One region of the Nocardioides sp. NPDC101246 genome, then DNA from elsewhere that is predicted to be linked to it. Evidence: riboswitches for the same ligand, from Rfam matches in the RefSeq annotation. Region 1 holds a riboswitch; the other holds the start of a gene.
What was found. A riboswitch is a leader RNA that binds a small molecule or an ion and turns the genes downstream of it on or off. The one in region 1 is predicted to bind glycine.

Region 1 (9,092 bases):
TAGCGACTCGGGGGAGCGGCTCAACATCGGGCAGGTCCTGGACCAGTTGCGTCCGGACTTTCCCACGGTCACCATCCCGAAGATCCGGTTTCTCGAGGACAAGGGACTGATCAAGCCGGAGCGTACGCCCGCGGGCTACCGCAAGTTCTCCCGCCGTGATGTCGAGCGGCTGCGCTATGTCCTGAGGATGCAGCGCGACCACTACCTGCCGCTCAAGGTCATCGGCGAGCATCTCGACGCGATCGACCGCGGCCTCGAGCCGCCGGCGATCGAGCCGACCGTGCCCACCGTCCCGACGGTCGCCCTGACGCCCAGTGGCGCGCCGGGGGCGGAGTCGTTCCGGCGTACGGACAACATGAGGATCTCGCGGCGCGAGCTCCTCAAGGTGGCCGAGGTCGACGACACGCTGCTGACCGAGCTGGAGAAGATGGCGCTGGTGGTGCCGCTGCGCAGCGGTCACTACGACACCGACGCCCTCGCGATCGCGCGCACGGCCAAGGAGCTGGCCGAGTTCGGTATCGAGCCTCGTCACCTGCGCGGCATGAAGGCCGCCGCCGACCGCGAGGTCGGTCTGATCGAGCAGATCGTGGCGCCGCTGCGGCGCCCCGGGAACGCCGGGGCGCAGGGTCGGGCCGAGGAGATCGGCAGCGAGATCGCCTCCCTGGCGGTCCGTCTGCACGCCACCTTGGTGAAGTCTGGCCTGCGCGACCGCTGACTCTGTTCGTGTCACCGGTCAACCGGGCTGCTGCGGCGACCTGGAGACGGGTAGGGTGGATGACATGCGCGAGGTCGATGTGCTCGGAGTCCGAGTGGAGATGCCCTCCAACCAGCCGATCGTGCTGTTGCGCGAGGTGGCGGGTGAGCGATACCTGCCCATCTGGATCGGCGCGGTGGAGGCGACCGCCATCGCCTTCGCCCAGCAGGGCGTGGTTCCGCCCCGGCCGCTGACCCACGACCTGCTCAAGGACGTGCTGGAGGCGACCGGCAACGAGCTGACCGAGGTGCAGATCACCTCGGTCACCGACCGCGTCTTCTACGCCAACCTGGTCTTCGCCTCGGGCGTCGAGGTGAGCGCTCGGCCTTCTGACTCGATCGCGCTGGCGCTGCGGACGGGGACCAAGATCGTGGTCTCGGACGAGGTCCTCGACGAGGCGGGGCTCGCTGTCCCGGCCGAGCAGGAGGACGAGATCGAGAAGTTCCGCGAGTTCCTCGACGAGATCACGCCCGAGGACTTCGAGTCCCACTGACGGAAACCCTCAAGTTCAACCTGAGGGTTAGCCCCGGCGACACGCCGGAGGGGTTCTTTGACCAGGGCCCTTGCGACGCTTACCTTGTAGTTGTCTCTGTTGTAACTCCAACGATGTGGTCCCCCCGCCGCAGCCGTTCATTCCCCGAGTGGAGTTACGCGCAACGGAGTAGACGATGGAGGACATCGTGTTCGACCACGAGCAGAAGCCCGGCCACGGCGCCGACGACGCGCAACGCGCGGCGGAGCAGGCTGACGAGCAGGGCCTTCTCTTCACCGACGATGTCTCACCCCTGCCGAGCGACACCGGTTACCGCGGCCCGACGGCCTGCAACGCTGCTGGGATCAGCTACCGCCAGCTCGACTACTGGGCCCGCACCGGTCTGGTGGAGCCGAGCGTGCGTGGGGCCACCGGCTCCGGCACCCAGCGGCTCTACTCCTTCCGCGACATCCTGATCCTCAAGGTCATCAAGCGGCTCCTCGACGCCGGGATCTCGCTGCAGCAGATCCGCGCCGCCGTGCAGCACCTGCGTGAGCGCGGCACCGACGACCTGACCCGCGTCACCCTGATGAGCGACGGGGCGTCGGTCTACGAGTGCACCAGCAACGACGAGGTCATCGACCTGCTCCAGGGCGGGCAGGGCGTCTTCGGCATCGCCATCGGTGGCGTCTGGCGCGAGATCGAGGGCACTCTCTCCGAGCTGCCCAGCGAGCGTACGGCCGAGGACGGCGAGCAGGTCGCCTCCGCCTCCGACGAGCTGGCCGCCCGCCGCGCGGCCCGCAACGTCGGGTGATCTAAGACTCAGTCGACATCGGACCCCGAGGTCTCCCGCAAGGCGGGACCTCGGGGTCCTGTCGTTTATGCTGGTGGTGCTGACCATCCCGCACGGGAGAGCTCCTCTCGAAGGAGCGCCGAAGGGGCAATTCCTCCCCGGAAACTCTCAGGCACCCACGACTGTGCGGACCAGGCAACTCTGAAGCGGTGCATCCGCGCGTGACAGAGGGGGAGGGCGTACGAGTTGTCTTACTTAGATGCCCTCAGGAGCCACTGTGTCCGACACGCCCACCCTGTCCGAGCTCGACGCCGCCTCCCCGTTCGTGGAGCGCCACGTCGGACTCTCGGCCGCTGACGAGGCGACCATGCTCGCGCGGCTCGGATACGACTCGGTAGCCGCGATGATGGACGCAGCCGTCCCGGCGGGGATCCGCTCGGTCGAGTCGCTGGACCTGCCGGCCGCGCTGAGCGAGGCCCAGGTCGCGTCGCTGGCACGAGAGATCGCAGCCTCCAACAAGCCCGGCGAGGCGATGATCGGGCTCGGCTACCACGCCACCGTGACGCCGCCGGTCATCCGGCGCAACGTGCTCGAGGACCCGAGCTGGTACACCGCCTACACGCCCTACCAGCCCGAGATCTCCCAGGGCCGCCTCGAGGCGCTCATCAACTTCCAGACCATGGTCGGCGACCTGACCGGCCTGCCGGTGGCCAACTCCTCGCTCCTGGACGAGGGCACCGCGGCCGCCGAGGCGCTGGCGCTGGTGCACCGGGCGAACCGGAAGGGTTCGGGTCCGTTCGTCATCGACGCCGACGCCCTGCCGCAGTCGATCGAGGTCGTGAAGGTGCGCGCCGAGGCGATGGGCCTCGAGGTCGTCGTGGCCGACCTCTCGCAGGGCCTGCCCGAGGGCGACGTGATCGGCGTGCTGGTGCAGTACCCCGGCGCCTCCGGTCGGGTCCCCGATCTCAAGCCGGTCATCGACGCCGCCCATGAGCGGGGTGCGCTCGCCGTCGTCGCCGCCGACCTGCTCGCGCTCACCGTCCTGGAGGCGCCCGGCACCCTCGGCGCCGACGTCGTCGTCGGCTCGACCCAGCGCTTCGGCATCCCGCTCTTCTACGGCGGCCCGCACGCCGGCTACATGGCGGTCCACGAGGGGATCGAGCGGCACCTGCCCGGTCGCCTGGTCGGCGTCTCCGTCGATGCCGAGGGGCGGCCCGCGTACCGCCTCGCTCTGCAGACCCGCGAGCAGCACATCCGCCGCGAGAAGGCGACCTCCAACATCTGCACCGCACAGGTGCTGCTGGCCGTCGGCGCTTCGATGTACGCCGTCTACCACGGCCCCGCCGGGCTGAGGTCGATCGCGACCCGCGCGCACCGCTACGCCGCCGTCCTGGCCGCCGCCCTGAAGTCGGCCGGGCTCCTGCTGGTCTCGGAGACGTTCTTCGACACGCTGGGTGTCACCGTCCCCGGGCGGGCGGCCGATGTCGTCACCGCGGCGCGTCGTTTCGGCGTACACCTTCGTCTCGTGGACGCCGACACCGTCGGCATCTCGACCTCGGAGGCGACCACCCGCTCGACCCTGTCCGCCGTGCTCAACGCCTTCGGAGTCTCGGGCGCGGACCTGGACGAGATCGACCGCACCACGGCCAGCGCGCTGCCCGACGGTCTCCTCCGCACCACCGACTACCTCACCCACGAGGTCTTCAACGCGCACCACAGCGAGACCCAGATGCTGCGCTACCTGCACAAGCTGGCCGCGCGCGACTACGCGCTCGACAAGGGCATGATCCCGCTCGGCTCGTGCACCATGAAGCTCAACGCGACCACCGAGATGGAGCCGATCTCGCTGCCCGGCTTCGCCGACCTGCACCCGTTCGTGCCCGCAGAGGACGCCGCCGGCTACACGCGTCTGGTCGGGGAGCTGGAGGGCTGGCTGGCGGAGGTCACCGGCTACGACGAGGTCTCCATCCAGCCGAACGCCGGCTCGCAGGGCGAGTTCGCAGGCCTGATGGCGATCCGCGGCTACCTGGACGCGCAGGGCGAGGGCCACCGCGACATCTGCCTGATGCCGTCCTCGGCCCATGGCACCAACGCCGCCTCCGCTGCGATGGCGGGGATGAAGGTCCAGGTCGTGAAGTCGACCGAGGACGGCACCGTCGACCTGGACGACCTGCGGGCGAAGCTGGATGACCACGGTGACAAGATCGCCGCGATCATGGTGACCTACCCCTCGACCCACGGGGTCTACGAGGAGGGCATCACCGAGGTCTGCTCGCTGGTGCACGAGGCCGGCGGTCAGGTCTACATCGACGGCGCCAACTTCAACGCGCTCCTGGGCTACGCCAAGCCCGGCGAGTTCGGCGGCGACGTCTCCCACCTCAACCTCCACAAGACCTTCTGCATCCCGCACGGCGGTGGTGGCCCGGGCGTCGGCCCGGTCGCGGTCCGCTCCCACCTGGCGCCCTACCTGCCCTCGCACTCCCTGCACCCCGACACCTCGAAGCGCTCGGGCATCGGTGCGATCTCGGCCGCTCCGTACGGCTCGGCCGGCATCCTGCCGATCTCCTGGGCCTACGTGCGGCTCATGGGCGCGGAGGGTCTGACCCGGGCCACCTCGGCCGCGGTGCTGTCGGCCAACTACGTGGCCTCACGCCTCAACGAGCACTTCCCGGTGCTCTATCGCGGTGAGACCGGCCTGGTCGCGCACGAGTGCATCCTCGACCTGCGGCCGATGACGAAGGAGACCGGGGTCACCGTCGACGACGTCGCCAAGCGGCTCATCGACTACGGCTTCCACGCCCCGACGATGTCGTTCCCGGTCGCCGGCACGCTCATGGTCGAGCCCACCGAGTCCGAGGACCTCGCCGAGCTGGACCGGTTCATCGACGCGATGATCGCGATCAAGGGCGAGGTCGACCGGGTCGCCTCGGGCGAGTGGACCGCCGAGACCTCGGTCCTCCGCGGTGCCCCGCACACCTCCCGCGCCCTCGTCGGCGACTGGGACCGCGCCTACTCCCGCGAGGAGGCCGTCTTCCCGCGTGGCATCGACCCCGACAAGTACTGGCCGCCGGTGGCCCGCATCGACAACACCTACGGCGACCGCAACCTGATCTGCTCCTGCCCGCCGGTGGAGTCCTTCGCCGAGTGACATCACGCCGAGTCGGCTCGTCCTGACCGAAACACCCGCCGAGTCGGCGCGTTATAACGCGCCGACTCGGCGTGGTTTTACGTCAGGACGAGCCGACTCGGCGGCTTTGGCGTGGTCAGCTCAGGGTCATGACGGGCTCGCCGTTGGCGTTGAGGCCGGTGCCGTGGGAGCAGGTGCCGGATCGCGGCGCGCCGGCGTTGTAGGCCTGACGCAGGCAGTTGCGCAGGGCGAGCTGGCCCCAGTAGTTCGGGTGCAGGCTCTCCTGGATGTAGTAGCTGCCGCTCGCCGTGGAGACGGTGCGGATCTGGTTGACCCACTCGGTCTTGTCGACCGCGCCGGTGGCGCGCCAGCTGGACAGGCCCTGCGCCTCGACCAGGCCCACGGTGCTCTCGCACAGCCGGCGTCCGGCGAACGCGCCGGAGACGTTCAGCGTCTTGATGTTGGTCAGCCCGGAGTCGGCCGCCGCACCGGAGATCGCGTTGTTGATGGTCGGCAGGATCGTGTTGTACGCGTAGTCGGCATCGGCGTTCCAGAAGCCGCAGCCGCCGGTGCTCTGCCGCGTGTAGCCCGACTCGCTGTAGCGGTAGACCGAGGAGGTCGCCAGCGGTGAGGGCACGTTCTGGACGATGAGGGTCCAGGCGTTGTCGGCGTAGCCCGCGTTGCGCATGGCCGTGCGTACGTTCTGGAAGGCGGTCGCGATCCGCGCGCGGACCGCGGCGACGTTGCCGGCAGCCATCGCGCTGGTGACCACCGAGTCGTCCTTGCAGTAGTCCTTGAACCACGACGAGGAGGTCAGGAAGTTCTGTACGCACTGGGTGACGATGGCGGCGAAGTTGAAGTCGTTGCCGCCGATGCCGATCGTGACGGCCTTGACGTTGTGGGTCGTTGCGAAGCTCTGCAGCATGAGCGCCTGGCCCTGGTTGCCGCCGCTGGAGTAGAAGTCGACGCCGGGCTTGAAGTAACCGTCGCTGCTGGTGGTCGTGGTGACCATCGAGCCTGAACAGGCCAGGTTGACCCCGCTCACGCCTCCGTCGAGGTAGGCCTCGGCGGCGGTGCTGCGGTGGCACCGGTTGATCGTCTCGGCGGTGTGGGTGGCGTTGTCGAAGTACGTCGCGCTGCCGCCGGCATCGACGAGCGACTCGCTGCTGTTGCTGTTGCCGGCCCAGCGGCCGGCCTCGCCCGAGACGTAGCTGTCACCGACGGTGACCATCCACGGCGTACCGCTGCCGGGGCCGTCGGCGTGCGCTGGTGAGGCCATCAGCGAGGTGGCCGAGAGCAGGGAGGCGGGTAGGAGAAGCGTTGCGGCAACCTTCGCGACGCGAGCGGTGAGACGGGGCACGGAAACCTCCGGTCGAATCTGGGACGGGCTTCCGCGGTGCGGAGCCGCCTCAGATTAGAGACGCAGATCACTCGCTGGAAATGGGTTGGAAGTAATACCTGTCGAGCGTCAGGCAAAGTTTTGCCCGTCGATCCGGGGATACACCTGAGATCTTCCGGTCGCATGGCCCGTCCGGGATAAACCTAGCGGTGGTCAGCCGTCGCAGACCTGCAAGGTCGACCCGCCGCGACCCTTGGTGACCGCGAGCTGGGTGGGGATGCGTTCGCGCATCTCGGTGACGTGGCTGACCACGCCGATGATGCGGCCACCCTCGCGGAGCGTGTCGAGGACGTCGAGTACGTCATCGAGGGTGTCGGCGTCCAGGGAGCCGAAGCCCTCGTCGACGAAGAGCGTGTCGAGCATCTGGCCGCCGGCTTCGTTCATGATCACGTCGGCCAGGCCGAGCGCCAGCGCGAGGGAGACGACGAAGGTCTCGCCGCCCGACAGGGTGGCCGGATCCCGCGACTCGCCGGACCAGTCGTCGCGCACCAACAGCGCGAGGCCACCGCGGCGGTCGCCGGCGCCCTTGGCCGCGGAGTGCTCCAGGGCGTAGCGCTGGTCGCTCATCTTCGCCAGCCGCTCGTTGGCCGCGGCGACGACCTGGGTGAGGCGGTAGGCGACGACGTAGGCCGACAGGCTCATCTGGAGCTGGTTGTCGCTGCTCTTGCCCTCGGCGAAGGAGGCGATCCGGGCGGCGACCTCGAGGTCGTCGCGTACGGGAGCCCAGGCCGAGAGCGCGCTCGTGAGGTCGCGTTGCAGGGAGTCGAGGCGAGCGGCCCGGTTGGCGGCGGTGTCGGCCGCCGAGCGGGCGGCGTCAGCGGCATCGGCGGCCTTGCGGTGGGCGGTGGCAAGCGTCGGCAGGTCCGGCTCGTCGGTGGCCAGGACCTCGGCGGCGCCGGGGGAGTCGAGCGTCGCGCGGGCGGCCGCCAGGCTGTCGGCGTACGTCTTGATCTGGCTGTTCAGCGCCGCGACCCGCTCCGGCGCCAGCGCGGCGGCGAGGGCGCTGTGGGGGGTGTCGAAGCCTGCCCGGACGGCGGTGGCGGTGAGGGTGCGCTCGGCCCCGGCGAGCGCTTCGGCGGCGCGGGTGGCCGCTTCGAGCCGCTCGAGGCTCGTGGTCGCCGCGCGGTGGTCGCGCTCGAGCGTGGTGAGCAGGGTGTCGAGATCCGGGTGGTCGCCGCGGACGTCGGTCAGCTGCTCCTCGAGACGCTCGCGCTCCTCGGTGAGGTGGCGCAGCGCGGTCTCGAGCTCGGCGGTGCGGGTCTCCAGCTCGGCCCGGAGCGTGGCCGAGCGGGCCCGGGTCTCTTCGGCGGCGGCGAGCTCGGCGCGCAGGCTCGGCTCGCGGGCGGCCGTGCGCTCCAGGACGGCCAGACGCTCGGCCATCGACGCACCCGGCTCCTCGGTCTCCCCGGCAGCCTCCTGGGCGAGCTGCAGACGGGTGGTGAGGTCGCGCACGTGCTGGTCGCGGGCGTGCTCCTCGGCGCTGGCGTTGTCGTAGGTCGCCTGGGCCGCCTTCTCGGCCGCGGCGTCGGGGGCGCCGTCGGCGGGGGAGGCCTTGTGAGGGTGCTCGTGGGACCCGCACACCGGGCAGTCCGCGCCGACGGCGAGCGCTCCGGCGAGCTCGGCGGCGATGCCGTCCAGCCGGGCCTGGCGTACGTCGAGATAGCGGGTGCGCGCCTCCATGGCGGCCGTCCGGGCCGACTCGTGCCTGGCTCGGGCGTCGTGGAGCGCCTGGGTCAGCCGGCGGACCTCGGTGACCGCGGCGACCTGGGCGCGCAGCACCGGGATCGCCGCGACGGCCTCGGTGGCCGCCGCGAGGTCCGCTGCGAGGGCCTCGGCCTGTTGCGGCAGCTCCTCGGCGAGCCGGGCCTGTTCGCGGGTCTGGGTGAGGAGGCGCTCGCGTCGGGTGCCGGTGGCCGCGAGCTCGCGGGTGACCTCGCTCAGACGCCGCTGGACCGGCACCAGGGCGCGGGCCTGCGCGAGCCGGGCCGAGATCCGGTCCACAGCCGCCTTGGCATCGGTGACGGTCAGGTCGCTCGGGGCGAGCGAGGCGGCTCTGGCGTGCTCGCGCCGTGCCTGGTCGGTGAGCTCGCTGACCCCGGCCACGGCCTCGGCCCGCTGGGCGGACTCGACGCGGCGTACGCGTTCCTCCTGCTCCTCGGCCGCTGCGACCAGACGGCTCTCGGCGGCGGCAGCGGCCCGGAGACCGCGCTGCTTCTCGGCCATCGCGCGGGCGGCGTCGAGAGCGGCCAGGGTCTCCGACTCGGCGGCCAGGGCCTCCATCGCGGCGCCGGAGGTGACGGCCTGGGACTCGGTGGCCTCCTCGGCCAGAGCGCGGGCCCAGGTGGCGATCGCGCCGTCGCCGGCGGGGAGGCCGAGGTCGTGGACGTCCCAGTCGTCGGGGAGCGTGACGGCCGCGGTCTCGCTGATCCGGCTGACCACCTCCGCGACACCGGCGTTGAGCTCCTCCGAACGCCGCCGGAGCTCGACGCGACGCTCACGCAGCCAGCGCTCGACATCGGCGAAGCGCTCGGTGCGGAAGAGCCGCTC
Region 2 (9,092 bases), on a different contig from region 1:
AGTGCTTCCTGCTCGGCGCCGCCGCGACCACCCGCCACGACATCACCCCGGCGGCCCGGGCGGCGGTGCTGAGGATCGCCCGGGAGACGGGGGAGAGCGCGTTCTTCTCGATCCGGCGCGGCGACGAGACCGTCTGCGTCCTGCGCGAGGACGGCAGCTTCCCGATCCGCTCCCATGTCCTCCACGAGGGGATCCGGTTCCCGCTCGGCGTCGCCTCGGCCGGCCTGGCGATCCTGGCCCTCATGCCCGAGTCGCGCCGCGAGGCCTACCTGGCCCGCACCGATCTGGTTCCCACCTACGGCGAGGAGCACTCGGCGTCCGCTCTGCGAAAGCGCATCGCCGCGACCCGTGAGCGCGGCTTCGCGGTCAACCCGGGCCTCATCGTGGTCGGCAGCTGGGGTCTGGGTGCCGCCGTCTTCGACGCCCACGGCCAGCCGTACGGAGCGCTGAGCATCACCGGCATCGAGGCCCGCCTCGCCCCGCCGCGCCAGGCTGAGCTCGGCCGCCTCCTCCTGGAGGCCGCCCACACCCTGTCGACTAGCTCCGGGACCGGGTAGGCATCCCGGTCATGATCTCGGCGAGCGCGGCGTCGGAGGAGAGCTGGGCGTCGCGGTCATAGGTCGAGGTGAAGGCGAGGAGTTCGTCGGCCCCGGTGGCCTCGGCGAGCTGGTCGAGCCGGCGCCGGACGGTCTCGGCCGACCCCGCGGTCGTCCGTGCGAGGTGTGCCTCGACCCGTTCGCGCACCTGGTTCGTCCAGGCCTGGTCCCGGATCGAAAGGACCGGCTCGAGCCGACCGAACTCGCCGGTCTGCCGCGACCTGGCCATCGCCCACGCCTCCGGAAGAGCGAGCTCGGCGGCCTCGGCGTCGGTGTCGGCGACGAGCACGTCGACAGAGATCATCACCGAAGGCTCGGTCGCTCGCGGGGAGGGCCGGAAGTCCTTCCGGTACGCCCCCAGCAGCTCGTCCAGCCGCGGGCTGTCGAGCACCGGACCGCCCACGACGACCGGCAGCCCGAGCCGGGAGGCGAGCGCGACCCCGCGTCCGGTAGCGAGCACGAACATCGGGATCTGGTGAGCGGCGGCCGGGCGGGCGGTGACCGCCGCGGTGCGGTCGAGATACCCGCGGAGCTCCTCGATGTCCTCGGCGAACGTGTCCGGGTCGTCGAGATCCTGCCGCAGGGCGCGGCGTACGGGTGCGGTGAAGCCCAGGGTGCGCCCGACCCCCAGGTCGAGACGGCCCGGATAGAGGGCGTCGAGCATCAGGAACTGCTCGGCGACGACCAGCGGCTGATGGTGCGGCAGCATCACCCCGCCCGACCCGAGCCGGATCGTGGACGTGTGCGCGCCGAGCGCACCGAGCAGCACCGGCGGCGACCCCGACGCGATCCCCGGCACCGCGTGGTGCTCGGCGACCCAGAACCGGTGATAGCCGAGCCGCTCGGCCGCCACCGCCCGCTCGATCGTGTGAGTCAGCGCAGCGCCCTCGGCGTACCCCACCCGGGTGCGGGACCGGTCCAGCATGGAGAGCTTCACACCAGGGTCAACCACGCCGGGTCGCCGAGGCTTCCCGCATTGTCCGGTGTGGCGAAGAACGCACTCGACAGGGGTGCGATGCGGGACACACAACCGATGTGGAGGGCCCGGATCTGGCTAGGCTGATGTCTTCGGTAAAGCAATGACAGGAGCGCCTGGGTAATGGATCAAGACGTGCTTCGGCACGCACCGCTTTTCAGCGAGCTGGACGACGAGTCGATGACGGCGCTGCTCGCGACGATGGGTCAGACACGCCTGCGGCGCGGCGAGGTGTTGTTCCACGAGGGCGACGCCGCCGACAGGCTCTACGCGGTCGTGGACGGCAAGGTGAAGCTGAGCCGTGCCGCGGCCAACGGGCAGGACAGCCTGCTGGCGATCCTGGGGCCGGGCCAGGTGTTCGGCGAGCTCTCGCTCTTCGACCCCGGTCGGCGCTCCTCCACGGTCACGGCCGTCACCGACCACGTCGAGCTCGCCTCGCTGTCGCATGACGACCTGCTGGGCCTGCTCGACGGGCGCCCGAGCGTGACCCGTGGGCTGCTCGCCCTGCTGTCGGGCCGCCTTCGCCGGGCCAACGACGTGATCGGTGACCTGGTCTTCTCCGACGCACCCCGCCGGGTGGCGAAGGCGCTGCTCGACCTCGCCGAGAGGTTCGGTGAGCAGACCGAGGAAGGCCTCCGCGTACGCCACGACCTGACCCAGGAGGAGCTCGCGCAGCTGGTGGGCGCGGCTCGGGAGACGGTCAACAAGGCGCTCGCCGACTTCGCTGCCAAGGGCTGGGTCAAGCTGGAGTCGCGCTCGGTGATCATCACCGACATGGAACGGATTGTCCGCCGCGCGGGATGATTCCGCTGGTCAGAGGCTGACCCGGACCAGCTGGCGGAGCCGGCGAAGGCCCTCGGTGCTCGGCCGTTCGGCCGGGGCGAGGGCGTCGGTGAGGCGCTGCCGGACCGGGTCGGTCTCGAGCTCCAGGCCGATGGCCACGAGCTCGCTCGCCGCGTCGGAGGTCCGCGCGGCGGCGACATGGGCGCTGCGTCCGACCAGGTTCACCTGGTAGCTTCGCGGTCCCTGGCCGGTCGCGACGGAGACGGTCCCCTTGACCCGGTACGCCGTCGCCGGCGGCTCCTCGAGCAGGTCGACCAGACGAGCCGGCTCGATGGTGCCCGGCGTCGTCACGGTGACCGCGCGGGCGTGCTGATGGGCCTCGTGGTCCGCGGCCGCCTCGCGCAGCAGCGCGGCGATCGGCAGCTCCTCGGGCGGGTCCTCGGGCACCGCGGCGTCGTAGACGAGCCGCGGGTCGATACGGCCGCCGACGGCGTACGCGATGTGGACCTCGGGGTTGTGCTCCCGCACGCGCCGCTCGATGCGGGTCAACGTCTCGTCCCGGGACGAGACGGGCAGCAGGTCGGTCTTGTTGACCACGACCAGCGAGGCGGCCGCGAACCGGACCGGCGCCGGGCCCCGGCCGTCATCGAGGGTGTCGAAGTAGGCGGAGGCGTCGACGACCTCGATGAGCCCACCGCGGCGTACCCGCTCGACACCGCTGAACCGGACCAGCCGGGCCAGCGTGCCGGGCTCGGCGATCCCGCTGGCCTCGACGATGACGACGTCGAGCGCGAGCCGCGGGTGGGTGAGCTTCTCGAGGGCGTCGTCGAGACCGCCGGCGTCCGGCAGGCAGCACAGGCAGCCGCCGGCGATCGAGGCAGGCTCGTCGACCTGCCCGGTGACGAGGCCGGCGTCGACGTTGATGTCGCCGAAGTCGTTGACGACCACGCCGACGCGGGCGCCGGGCTGGCGCAGCAGATGGTTGAGCAGCGTGGTCTTCCCCGACCCGAGATGGCCGGTCAGGATGACCACGGGAACCCGGTTGCTGGCGCTGGTCGGTGGCATCGGGCCATCGTAGGTCGTCAGATCTTGACGGCCGAGGTGGGCAGACCTAGGTTTGCCGCACAACTTCACATCCGCCACTCGAACCTCAGCGGGAGAGTCCTTGCCCATCCGGGGTGAGGCGCCGAAGGAGCAAACCTCCCCAGAATCTCTCAGGCCCCATGACCGCTGCGGTGAGGCGACCTCTGGAAAGACAGGATCCGAGGATCCTGCACCCACGGTGCAAACCGCCCCTGCGGGCGGTGAAGCTCTCAGGTAGCGATGACAGAGCGGGGAGGTCACCCGTCCACGGGTGCCGCGGCTGCGGCACCCATCAGCAGGGAGCCTCCCGCACATGACCTCACCCGTCCCTACCCCTCTGCACGAGATCCACCAGGCGCTCGGCGCCTCGTTCACCGACTTCGCCGGCTGGAGCATGCCGGTCCGCTACGGCTCGGAGACCGCCGAGCACCATGCGGTACGCACCACCGCGGGCCTCTTCGACCTGTCCCACATGGGTGAGATCGAGGTGACCGGTCCCGAGGCGGGACGCGCTCTCGACCGTGCCCTGGTCGGCAGGCCCTCGGCGATCGGCATCGGCCGCGCCCGCTACTCCATGGTCTGCGCCGAGGACGGCGGCATCATCGACGACCTGGTCGTCTACCGGCTCGAGCAGGAGCGCTACCTGGTCGTCGCCAACGCGAGCAACGTCGACGTGGTCGCTCCGGCCCTGGTCGAGCGGGCCCGCGGCTGCGACACCGTGGTCCGGGACGCCTCCGCGGAGTGGGCGCTGATCGCGGTCCAGGGTCCCGCCTCGGCGGCGATCGTCGCGGCCCTGACCGACCTCGACGTCCCGTCCCTGAAGTACTACGCCATCGACGCCGGCACGGTCGCCGGTGTCGATGTCCTCCTCGCGCGCACCGGCTACACCGGCGAGGACGGCTTCGAGGTTTACTGCGCACCGGCGTCGGCCGCTGCTGTCTGGGAGGCCATCACCGAGGCAGGTACGCCGCACGGGCTGCTGCCCGCCGGGCTCGCCTGCCGCGACACGCTCCGGCTCGAGGCCGGCATGCCGCTCTACGGCCACGAGCTCAACCGCGAGACGACGCCCTTCGAGGCCGGCCTCGGCCGGGTCGTCTCCTTCGACAAGCCCGACGGCTTCGTCGGCGACGACGCCCTGGCCGTACGCCGCGAAGAGGGCCCGCGCAGCGTGCTCGTCGGTCTGGTGGCCGCCGGGCGCCGGTCGCCGCGGGCCGGCTACACCGTCGTGGACCCGGACACCGGTGAGGAGGTCGGCACCGTCACCAGCGGCTCCCCGTCGCCGACTCTCGGACGTCCCATCGCGATGGCGTACGTCCGGCCCGACCTCGCCGCCGTCGGCACCAAGGTCCAGGTCGTCGTGCGCGGCAGCCACGAGGACGCCCAGATCGTCGACCTTCCCTTCTACTCCAAGAAATGAGCCGAGAGATGAGCACCGCCATGAGCAACCCGACCCACCTGACGTACACCGCCGAGCACGAGTGGATCGAGACCCGCGGCGACGTCGCGCGCGTCGGTGTCACCGCCTTCGCCACCGAGGCGCTGGGTGACATCGTCTTCGTCGAGCTGCCCGAGGTGGGCAGCAAGATCACCGGGGGAGAGAGCTGCGGCGAGCTGGAGTCGACGAAGTCGGTCAGCGACCTCTTCGCACCCGCCGACGGTGAGATCCTCGAGATCAACGCGGCCGTCGTCGAGGACCCGGCGCTGATCAACAGCGACCCGTTCGGGGCCGGCTGGCTCTTCGAGATGCGTGTCACGGGCGCTCCCGAGCTCCTCGACGCCGCGGCCTACGACGCTCTGATCGAGGAATGACCTGTGGTGACCGCTGACCTCAGCGGATCCACGGCCGTGGCGATGGCCTTGAGCGCCTTCGACCTCTACTCGATCGGGATCGGGCCGTCCTCCTCGCACACCGTCGGCCCGATGCGGGCCGCGAAGACCTTCGTCGACGGCCTCGCCGAGGACGTCCAGCTGGACGCGGTCACGCGGGTGAAGGCCGAGCTGTTCGGGTCGCTCGGCGCGACCGGGCACGGGCATGGATCGGCGGGCGCGGTACTGCTCGGCCTCGAGGGGGAGGAGCCGGCGACCGTCGACACCCGAGCCTCGTCCGGGCGGGTGGCGGCCATCCGGGAGCGCCGGGAGCTGTCGCTGGGCGGGCACCGGCCGATCCGGTTCGACGTCGACACCGACCTGGTGATGCACCGGCGCAAGAGCCTGCCGGGCCACCCCAACGGCATGGTGTTCACCGCCTACGACGCCTCGGGGCAGATCTGGCGGGAGCGCACCTACTACTCCGTCGGCGGCGGCTTCGTGGTCGACGAGCACGCCTCGGGCGCCGCCCGGGTCGCGCCGGACCACTCGCCGATCCGGTACCCCTTCACCACCGGCGCCGAGCTGCTCGAAACCTGTGAGCGCGAGAGGCTCCGGGTCTCCGACCTCATGCTCGCCAACGAGCTCACCTGGCGTACGCCTGACGAGATCCGCGCCGGTCTCCTGGAGATCTGGCGGGTGATGGCGGCCTGCGTACAGGCCGGCTGCGACCGTGACCCGGTCACCGACGGCGTACTTCCTGGGGGTCTGCGTGTCCCGCGGCGGGCGCCGCTGCTCTACCGCGACCTGGCCTCCGGGGCCGGCGCCCAGGACCCCTTCCGGGTCATGGACTGGGTCAACCTGTTCGCCCTGGCGGTGAACGAGGAGAACGCCTCGGGCGGCCGGGTCGTCACCGCTCCCACCAACGGCGCGGCCGGCATCGTGCCCGCCGTCCTGCACTACTGGGTACGTTTCGTGGCGCCCGACGCCGGGCTGGACGAGGCCGCGATCGAGGACGGCATCGTCCGGTTCCTGCTCACCGCGGCCGCGATCGGCATCCTGTGCAAGACGAACGCCTCGATCTCCGGGGCCGAGGTCGGCTGTCAGGGCGAGGTCGGCTCGGCCTGCGCGATGGCCGCTGGTGCCCTGTGCGAGGTGCTCGGCGGCAGCCCGGAGCAGGTCGAGAACGCCGCCGAGGTCGGGATCGAGCACAACCTGGGCCTCACCTGCGACCCCGTCGGTGGCCTGGTGCAGATCCCGTGCATCGAGCGCAACGCCATCGCCAGCGTGAAGGCCATCAACGCCGCCCGCCTCGCCCTCAACGGCGACGGCTCCCACAAGGTCAGCCTCGATAAGGCGCTGAAGACGATGCGCGAGACCGGGGCCGACATGAAGATCAAGTACAAGGAGACCTCCCGCGGCGGCCTCGCGGTCAACGTGATCGAGTGCTGAGGCAAGGCGCTTCATAGTAGGCCTTGCTATAATCGAGTCATGTCGTCACGTGGAGAGATCCTGCGCGAGGTGATGCTCGAGACGGGCACCACCCAGTCGACGCTGTCTCGCACCAGTGGTGTGCATCAGCCGAGCATCAGCCAGTTCCTCTCCGGCAAGGTCGACCTGAGCGACGACAACCTCGATCGCCTGCTGTCCTGTATGGGCTGGCGTCTCGAGGTCGTACGCCGCCCCATCACGCCCGACCTGACACGCTCCGAACGTCGCTCGTGGATGCTTCATCGACGCCTCTCGGGTGACCTCACCTCGACGACGCTGCGTGAGTGGAAGCCGAGGATCGAGCGACGCCTCGACCACCTCCGCCGCAACGTCAGCGGGCAGCCCCACGAGCGAAACCTCGAGCGCTGGACCTCGCTGGTGGACCACGAGGACGTACGCGGCCTGCAGCGTGTCATGACCGGCCTCGACCGCGACTCCATCGAGATGCGTGAGGTCTCGCCCATGGGCGGCCTGCTCAGTGAGCGTGACCGTCTCCATGTCCTCGAGGAACTTGCCGAGGCCAGCTGATGCGTCGCGATCAGTTGGAGCACGCGATCCGCACGGCATGCCAGATCATCGGCCATCCTGCGGTGATCGTCGTCGGCTCGCAGTCGATCCTCGGATCATTTGATGAGACTGAGTTGCCGGCTGACGCGACCATGTCGATCGAGGTCGACATCCTGCCGATCGCTGATGATAACGACGAGACTGCCCGCCTCGCTGACGTCATTGAGGGCATCGCCGGTGAGTTCTCGCCGTTCGAGGAACTGCACGGTTTCAGCATCGACGGTGTCGACCTGAGCACATCTGTGCTGCCGGACGGCTGGCGCGATCGACTCGTGAAGGTCCGGAACGCGAACACTGCAGCGCCTGGTGGCGACCCCGTCTTCACCGGCTGGTGTCTCGATAAAGAGGACCTCTGTGTTGCCAAGCTCTGTGCCTTCCGCGAGAAGGACCAGAACTTCGTGGCGGCACTCGTTCATGCCGGCTTGGTCGACCGGAAGATCATCGCCGAGCGGCTGACCGAAGTGCCGGTCAAGGCACGGGCGACGACGGAACGAGCCGCGGCGTGGCTCGAGGTGATCTGACCGGCGGGCGATCGACCTCATGCGGGCCGGAGCACCCGCGCTACGAACGTGTCGAGGTTGCCGAGGAGCCGGTCGATCTTCTGGTCGACGCTGAGGGTCTCGTGGATGACAGGGGTGTCGAGCTTGCGCTTGCCGCGCGCCTTGAGGGAGCAGTCGAGGTCGGCGCAGATGTAGGTGCCGACGGAGTTGCCGTCCTGCCCGGAGCGGCCGGCGCGGGAGGCGACCAGCAGGGCCACGTCGCCGACGGTGGTGCACAGCGCGCACATCGTCTTGCGCGGCCCCCGCGTCTCGCGCGAGGCCCGCAGGGCGACGCCGCGGAGCCGGCCGTCGTGCTCGGCGACGAGGTAGTGATTCTGCGGCGCCTTCGGGTCCTGCCAGCCGAGGTAGTCGAGGTCGTCCCAGGGTCGTTCGGCCAGGTCAGCGGGGAGGTTGAGGCGCTTGGTCGCACCCTTGGTGAGGTTGACGAAGCTGGAGCGTACGTCGGTCTCGGTCAGCGGCTTCATGCCGACGATGCTAGGTTTCCTACAACTCGTAGGCAACTCGTTATCGGAAGGAAGTCGATGGGCCGTCCTGGGCTGAACCGAAGTGCCGTGATCGCGGCCGCCGCCGACCTCGCCGACGAGCTCGGCTTCGACGCCGTCACGATCTCGGTCCTCGCCCGGCACCTCGGCGTCCGCTCGCCGACCCTCTACTCCCACCTCTCCGGCGGCACCGACCTCCGCACCGCGGTCACCGCGTACGTCCTCGACGAGCTCGCCGACACCACGAGCCGCGCGATGGGGGCAGGGGAGGGCCGCGACCGCCTCGTCGCGTACGCCGACGCCATCCGCGACTTCGCCCGCCGCTCGCCCGGCCGCTACGACGCCACCACCCGCCAGCGCATCCCACCCGCTCCGGCGGGGGAGCCACGGCCCGACTCGGTGGACGAGGCGATCACCGCCGGCCGCCGCAACGCCGACCTCGCCCTCGCTGTCGTCCGCGGTTACGGGATCCCCGAGACCAGCGAGACGTACGCCGTCCGCCTGATGTCCAGCCTCGTCCACGGCTACGTCACCCTCGAGCTCGCCGGCAGCTTCGCCCACAGCGACCCCCCGAGCGAGACCACCTGGCCCGAAGCCCTCGACGACCTGGACAGCACCCTCGGGCGGATGGCACTGGGCCGGGGCCACTGATCAGTCGGCGAGCCGGAAGGTCGTCCGGTAGGTCGTGGGAGTCACGCCGAGCGTGCGGTGGAAGTGACGGCGCAGCGTGGCCGCGGTGCCCATTCCG

Region 2: it holds a riboswitch for glycine, as region 1 does, so the genes downstream of both, gcvT (glycine cleavage system aminomethyltransferase GcvT) here and gcvP (aminomethyl-transferring glycine dehydrogenase) in region 1, are expected to answer to the same signal.

What each region holds. Positions count from the first base shown of each region.
Region 1 covers NZ_JBIWNX010000021.1:74,247-83,338, reverse strand. Annotated here, with positions in the region: gene ACIRON_RS28415 (MerR family transcriptional regulator) at 1-715, shown strand, start outside; gene ACIRON_RS28410 (bifunctional nuclease family protein) at 780-1,247, shown strand; gene ACIRON_RS28405 (MerR family transcriptional regulator) at 1,423-2,040, shown strand; glycine riboswitch at 2,124-2,214, shown strand; gene gcvP (aminomethyl-transferring glycine dehydrogenase) at 2,279-5,167, shown strand; gene ACIRON_RS28395 (hypothetical protein) at 5,283-6,506, opposite strand; gene ACIRON_RS28390 (AAA family ATPase) at 6,699-9,092, opposite strand, start outside.
Region 2 covers NZ_JBIWNX010000014.1:111,600-120,691, reverse strand. Annotated here, with positions in the region: gene ACIRON_RS23920 (IclR family transcriptional regulator) at 1-557, shown strand, start outside; gene ACIRON_RS23915 (LLM class flavin-dependent oxidoreductase) at 538-1,548, opposite strand; gene ACIRON_RS23910 (Crp/Fnr family transcriptional regulator) at 1,696-2,376, shown strand; gene ACIRON_RS23905 (CobW family GTP-binding protein) at 2,386-3,420, opposite strand; glycine riboswitch at 3,500-3,595, shown strand; gene gcvT (glycine cleavage system aminomethyltransferase GcvT) at 3,752-4,855, shown strand; gene gcvH (glycine cleavage system protein GcvH) at 4,876-5,247, shown strand; gene ACIRON_RS23890 (L-serine ammonia-lyase) at 5,290-6,696, shown strand; gene ACIRON_RS23885 (helix-turn-helix domain-containing protein) at 6,736-7,263, shown strand; gene ACIRON_RS23880 (DUF6036 family nucleotidyltransferase) at 7,263-7,823, shown strand; gene ACIRON_RS23875 (FBP domain-containing protein) at 7,841-8,326, opposite strand; gene ACIRON_RS23870 (TetR-like C-terminal domain-containing protein) at 8,384-8,995, shown strand; gene ACIRON_RS23865 (GlxA family transcriptional regulator) at 8,996-9,092, opposite strand, start outside.